Linked DNA regions of Prochlorococcus marinus str. MIT 0917. The main gene of each other region encodes a partner of the protein of the gene in region 2 in a complex. Links are inferred from orthologs where the notes say so. Each region holds a gene or a part of one and is shown on either strand. Other genes may lie near its edges. The genes, in order: hisH and hisF.

Region 1 (3,263 bases), 1.2 Mb from region 2 along the record:
CCGGTCTTCTCTTCCGAATACAAAAGCTATTGTCTCTTCTCTTTCTGATTTAAGAGCCCAGCTCAAGGCATCTTTATTTGAATTAAGTGGTATTTCTCCATGTTCTTTTCTTCCGCAAGTGGCAATAATTCTTGAGCAATCTGAAAGCGCTGAATTTAGATCCTTATAGACTTTTGCTGTTTCTAATATCTTCAATCCTTTGACAGACATCTTTTTCGATTCTTTAGCTAAATAATCACATTTAGGAGAAACTAGTCTTAATTCATGAACACTAAAGTTTTCGCAGAGTCTTGCCACACTCCCAACATTGATTGGTCCTGCGGGTTCAACAAGTACTACTTTGAGATCTTTTTTTATAGCCACTATTTATTGAGTGAATGCATATACGCCAATAGATCTGCCATTGATTGAGGTTCGATTTCAAAACTTGGCATTGGTGGAGTCAATCCTCGAATAACTTGATTAATAATCTTTTTATCACTCATTTCTTGAGTCACTTCATGGAGATCGGGTCCTACAAAACCTTGAGCTGATATCCCATGGCAACCGACACAATTGATTTTGAATAATTTGCTTCCTGATAAAGCTTCACCTTGAATAGATAATGTTTCATTTATGAAAGGATCTTCTTTAAAGTCACCAATTCTCCAGAAAAGAATAAGGAAGGCAATAGTGACTATCGATAATAAAAATATTCGCCAAGAGCTAATCTTTTGCTCCTGATTAATTAATGCTTTTGATGACGGAGTATTCACTAAAACCTCTTTGACATGAAAGAATTGTTACTAGTAATCATGAAGTATGCGAGCCAATGATTGAGCCTCTGCTATGTGGGATTGTTCTTGGACTAGTTCCCATAACATTATTAGGCCTTTTTGTTAGTGCATGGAATCAGTATCGTCGAAGCAGTTCAATGCCTGATTGGGAATAAGAAAAAGAAGAGAGGTGTTTCCATAAAATTTCTCTTTATTTAATTTCCACCCATTATGTATTCTTGGCATAGTTTTTGACGAGCATTCACATATCAAAGTAGTTGATTCCTTAATCCATTGTTTAGACAATAAAAGTTCTTGAGAAAGTTCATATAATCCAGATTCGTAAGGAGGGTCAAGAAAAACATAATCAAATTTTTGTTCAGGAATTAGGCAATCTTTAACAAAATCAATTTTCTTGTTTTTTGGACCCTTTTTGAGGAATGAGATCAATTCAGTGCATATGACTTCAATATGGATTGAGCTGTTAATAGTATTTGATACATCAATAAGGTTTTTTTTGCATATTTTTGCCGTTTCCCTCTGCTTTTCAATCGCAAGAACTCTTTTTACTCCTTGTTGAAGAACCTCACATGCCATTACTCCACTTCCACTGCAAAGATCTAGCCAACTTGTGCCTATAAGTTTGTTCCCAAGAATATTTATTAGTGCCTCTCTTACTCTTGAGGAGGTTGGCCTTGTCTTTTGGGATGAAGGACTTTCTATCCTTTTCCCAGAAATTAGTTTAAGTTTCCCTTTCAAACTAAAATTTATTTTTTTTCAACCAATTAATCCAATTAAAAATAAGTTTTTGTCCTGCAACTCCTGATTTTTCGGGATGAAACTGACATGCACCAGTGTTTTTATGCCAGACCATAGATGAGAAATCAGTTTTACCAAATTTTGTTGTGGCTACGGTTTGTTTTGGTTCTAAAGGACAAGCTGAGTAAGAATGGACGAAATACATCCAATTTGAATCAGGATGATTTTCTATAATAGGACAATCATTTATTTTGTTTATCGGAGACCAACCAATGTGCGGAATCCTCTCATTTTTTTCTTGAGGTAATCTCCGAATATGACCTTTGAAAATTCCTAAGCCCTCTGAGGAACCCTCATCACTAGTCTCGAATAATAGCTGTAATCCTAAACAAATTCCAATTAGCGGTTTACCATTATTTACCCACTCAATTATTAAAGGTACTAGTTCAGTCTTTTTTAAATTCTTCATTGCTGGATCAAAAGCACCAACCCCAGGAAGAATTAAAGCATCACAAGAGTTGAGTGCTTTGATATCACGAATAATATCTAAAGGTTGATTCAACCTTTTAAATGCTTGTTGAACGGAAAAAAGATTACCCATTCCATAATCTATTAATCCAATTTTTGCCAATAGATTTACCTTTGAATCATTTATATAAGGACCTAAAAGACTAAGTTCTTTAATCGATATTAGAGATGTTTAGAGATTGTTCCAGAAAGGGTGGCTTTAGGAACTGCTCCGACAACAGTATCTACTTTTTGACCTCCCTTAAAGATCATCAAAGTTGGTATGCTTCTAATTCCATACTGACTAGCAACATTAGGGTTCTCATCAGTGTTCAATTTGAAAACTTTTATTTTGCCTTCGAAATCTTTTGAGATTTCTTCAACAATTGGAGCAACCATTCGGCAAGGTCCGCACCAAGGTGCCCAAAAATCAACCAAAACAGGAACATCGCTCTGGAGGACTTCTTGTTCGAAAGAGGAATCAGTTACTGCAGAAGCTGTGGACATACCTTAGAAGTCTTAAGAACTAGATCATAACAATTGTATTTTGCCTATAAAAACTTTTGCTGCCATTTTTAAACGAAGTTTGAATATTGATTTGCGTCCTTTTTAATAAGAAAAACCCGAACAAGTCGGGTATTTTTTGTGTGAGGAGTGTGAGAGCAAAGGCTCTCACTACTCAATTCTAACCATTGTATTTAATTATGAAATCTTTCGGTAGCTTTTATTTTCCCATCCCAAGCTGTTGTGCTTTTTGGTAAACCTTTCCTTCTGTTAACAAAGAGGGTGCGATAACTACCTCAACTTGTTGCATTTCCTTTATGTTCGTCGCTCCTAGAGTCCCCATTGAGGTTTTTATTGCTCCTAGTAAATTGTGTGTTCCATCATCAAGAATTGCAGGTCCACAAAGAATACTTTTTAAACTACCTGTTGTCCCAACCTTAATCCTGGTCCCTCTAGGAAGAACAGGACTTGGAGTAGCCATGCCCCAATGAAAACCTTTACCAGGTGCTTCCTGAGATCTTGCAATTGGGGAACCAATCATAACTGAGTCGGCACCACAAGCTATGCATTTGCAAATATCACCACCAGTGATAATTCCACCATCAGCAATAATCGGAACATATTTCCCACTTTCTTTTTGAAAATAATCCCTTGCTGCAGCGCAATCAGAGATAGCAGTTGCTTGAGGGATGCCAACACCTAATACTCCTCTTGAGGTGCATGCAGCTCCAGGCCCAA
Region 2 (3,299 bases):
TCTTCGTGGGAAGGTAACGTCGGTGGACTTATTCATGATTGGATAGAAATAGCTGGGGAGCAACTCGCATTGAATTGCACACCACTTAACATTCACAATAAAGTTTTAACGATTGGAGCAAGTCATCCGCAGTGGAGACAGGCGCTACAATACAACCGTTTAGAATTAATTGAATCTTTAAAATCATATGGATATCAAATAAAAGAGATTCGCATTAGACAACATTATCCTCATGATTTAGTTACTGGACAAAGTGAAAAAGAAATATGGGAAAATCATCCAAGTAGAACTGATAAAAATGGAATCGCAAATTGTCCTTTTTGCAAAGTGCCTTCTCCCAAGGGAGAAGTTAAATTGTGGGGTAAATGCAGTTTTTGTAGAAGAAAAGAATTGACAATAAATTGAACGATTTTGATTCAGGCTTCAAGTAATAAAATCCCCATTTGTCCCATTGCTAATGTTTTGTATTTTGCTTTTTTGAAGCCCGCAGAAAGTGCCAAATGAATTTGTTTTTCACCTGAAGGAAAATTAACTAAGCTTTTTTTTATATATGAATATTCTTTTCCTAAACCGAAAAGAGATGCAATTGGAACCACATAAAAACTTAAATAAATTTTCTGGAATAACCCTTGTATTGAAAATCCTTCAAAAGATCTAAAATCCAGTATCCCTGCTCTTCCTCCTGGTTTCAAAATTCTAAAAGCCTCTCTAAGTCCTAGATTATAATTGGAAAGATTTCTTAAGCCATAGGCCATTAAAAGTCCATCGAATTGATGTGATGCTAGATTTATCTCTAGAGCATCACCATTTATCCACTCAATTGAAGAATAATTTTGCTTAGATCTTTCTCTCGCAATTAATAATGATTGAGAAGCTGAATCTATCCCGATAATATTTTCAGAATTCTTCATATATCTAGCCAAAAGTATTGACATATCTCCAGTTCCACAACAAATGTCTATCCATTTTTCTCCCGAAATTGGATTAAGAATATCCAACAATCGACTTTTCCAAAATCTATGCAATCCGAAGCTAAATATATCATTTAAAAAATCATATTTTGAAGAAATTGAATTAAACATTTCCTCTATAGCTTTAGTATTACCAGGCCTCATATAAATCTAAGAAATTCTTTACTCGCACAAAAAGCTTAATGTGGAGAGATTTATTTTACCTCTTTTAGTGAAAATATTAATCATTCAATTGGTCTGATAGGTAAATTTTCCTTAATTAAATATTCTTTTATTTCGCTGATAGTTAATTGTCCATCATGCAAAAGGGATGCCAAGAGAGCAGCTGAAGACTTCCCAAGAGTAAAAGCCTCTTTAATGTGTCTCAAGCAACCAGCTCCTCCTGAAGCTATTACTGGAATTGGAACCTTTTCAGAAATAGATTTAGTCAGTTCTATGTCATACCCATTTTGAGTTCCGTCACCGTCCATGGAAGTTAATAGGATTTCTCCTGCTCCTAGCTCAAATACTTTTTCTGCCCATTCAATCGCATCCAAACCAGTATTATTACGTCCACCACTCACATAAACGTCCCACTTATTGGGAATATTTTTGTTCTTTTTTGCATCTATTGCGACCACAATACATTGAGATCCAAAACGATTAGCTCCTTGAGAAATCAACGAAGGGTTTTTAACAGCACTGGAATTTAAACTTACTTTGTCAGCTCCTGCTCGTAATAATTCATTTATTCCATTAATAGAACTTATACCACCTCCAACAGTGAAAGGAATAGTTACTGCCTCGGATGTTCGTCTAACCATATCAACCAAAGTTGATCTTTTCTCGTGAGTGGCTGTTATGTCTAGAAAGACCAATTCATCAGCTCCAGCCTTACTGTATCTACATCCCAGCTCAACTGGATCACCTGCATCACGCAAGCCAACAAAGTTAACGCCCTTTACTACTCGTCCATTTGAAACATCAAGACAAGGGATCAATCTTAAAGCAACCATGATTTTTAAACAGGGGAACTGTTATGGTTGCCCAAACTTAAGCATTTTGATGCCATGGCTAAGCCAACCTCCCTTGCAAGGATAGGTTCAAAAATTAAGATCAATATTGAACGTGTAAGAGATCGCATACCTTCTTATTTGATCAACCAACTATCTGAGGATCCAAGAGGCACTGTAATCGATTACAAGATGACTGATGGTATTGGTGGCATTGGTGTGGTAATTAAAATGAATGATGGAAGCAAACATTGGTTCTTCGAAGATGAAGTTTCTTAACCCTGAGATTACAAAGTGAGCGATGCTAGGCAACTCCTTGGGATAAAAGGAGGTTCTGAAACAACAAACATTTGGAAGCTTCGTTTGCAATTAATGAAGCCCATCACATGGATTCCTTTGTTATGGGGAGTCATATGTGGAGCAGCTGCCAGTGGTAATTATCACTGGGAACTAAGCAACATTCTTGCTTCTATAAGTTGCATGTTTATGAGCGGGCCACTCTTAACTGGATATACCCAAACAATAAATGATTACTTTGATAGAGAAATTGATGCAATAAATGAACCTAATCGACCAATACCTTCAGGAGCAATTTCACTTTTCCAAGTAAAGTGTCAAATTTGGGTTTTATTAATTGCCGGTCTTGGAGTTGCCTATTTATTAGATTTGTGGGCACATCACACAATTCCTTCCGTCCTTCTTTTGGCATTGGGAGGTTCATTTGTAAGTTTTATTTACTCAGCACCACCTTTAAAACTCAAACAAAATGGCTGGCTTGGGAATTATGCACTTGGTGCAAGCTATATAGCTCTTCCCTGGTGGGCTGGACAGGCTCTATTTGGACATTTAACGTGGACAACTGCTCTCCTTACTCTTGCCTATAGCTTGTCAGGCTTAGGAATTGCCGTAATAAATGATTTTAAAAGCGTGGAAGGGGATAAAAGCCTTGGACTTGAATCACTTCCTGTTGTTTTTGGTATTAAAAATGCAAGTCGTATCAGCGCAGGAATGATAGATATCTTTCAGCTGGCGATGGTAGTAGTTTTAATAGCGATAGGACAACATTTTGCATCTGTCATTCTGGTTTTGCTAATAATTCCTCAAATCACATTTCAAGACATATGGCTATTACGTGATCCATTAAAATTTGATGTTAAATACCAAGCGAGTGCACAACCATTTCTAATTTTAGGAATGCTTGTGACTGCAATAGCCATAGGACATAGTTCATTAATTAGTTTATAAAATTAATTATTAATTCTAAAAATAGAGTAATAACTATTTTAAAAGGGTTAAAACCCTATATCCTTTGATTGATTTTTTAATTTATTTAAAA

What was found.
Region 1: the proteins of hisF (region 2) and hisH are in contact, whole or in part, in a crystal structure (PDB 6RU0), measured with the Thermotoga maritima proteins. The link is inferred for Prochlorococcus marinus str. MIT 0917 from one-to-one orthologs. Residues at the interface, in WP_004080486.1 of Thermotoga maritima: Met1, Leu2, Ala3, Arg5, Ser40, Glu41, Asp45, Glu46, Ala70, Glu71, Ile73, Asp74, Ile75, Pro76, Phe77, Asp98, Lys99, Ser122, Gln123, Glu161, Thr195, Leu196, Asn247, Arg249, Glu251; in WP_004080484.1 of Thermotoga maritima: Asn15, Arg18, Arg22, Arg117, Leu118, Pro119, His120, Met121, Gly122, Trp123, Asn124, Asn134, Gly135, Tyr136, Tyr138, Val140, Tyr158, Glu180, Lys181, Ser182, Ser183, Lys184, Ile185.

Annotation. Positions count from the first base shown.
Region 1 is NZ_CP114784.1:633,987-637,249, reverse strand. What follows is about bases 331-3,263. They hold hisH (imidazole glycerol phosphate synthase subunit HisH), read right to left. Parts: upstream 2,146-3,263; coding sequence 1,516-2,145; downstream 331-1,515. Other genes in these bases: O5637_RS03930 (GuaB3 family IMP dehydrogenase-related protein), read right to left, coding at 2,746-3,263; trxA (thioredoxin), read right to left, coding at 2,205-2,528; O5637_RS03945 (RsmD family RNA methyltransferase), read right to left, coding at 879-1,514; petG (cytochrome b6-f complex subunit V), read left to right, coding at 812-931; O5637_RS03955 (c-type cytochrome), read right to left, coding at 363-755. Outside these bases: more of O5637_RS03960, read right to left, coding at 1-330. UniProt on the Escherichia coli protein: IGPS catalyzes the conversion of PRFAR and glutamine to IGP, AICAR and glutamate. The HisH subunit catalyzes the hydrolysis of glutamine to glutamate and ammonia as part of the synthesis of IGP and AICAR.
Region 2 is NZ_CP114784.1:1,799,117-1,802,415, reverse strand. What follows is about bases 82-3,050. They hold hisF (imidazole glycerol phosphate synthase subunit HisF), read right to left. Parts: upstream 1,967-3,050; coding sequence 1,196-1,966; downstream 82-1,195. Other genes in these bases: chlG (chlorophyll synthase ChlG), read left to right, coding at 2,258-3,050; O5637_RS10080 (DUF2862 domain-containing protein), read left to right, coding at 1,994-2,242; ubiE (bifunctional demethylmenaquinone methyltransferase/2-methoxy-6-polyprenyl-1,4-benzoquinol methylase UbiE), read right to left, coding at 417-1,115; O5637_RS10095 (DUF721 domain-containing protein), read left to right, coding at 82-405. In the rest of the region: more of O5637_RS10095, read left to right, coding at 1-81; more of chlG, read left to right, coding at 3,051-3,208; O5637_RS10070 (16S rRNA (cytosine(967)-C(5))-methyltransferase), read right to left, coding at 3,256-3,299.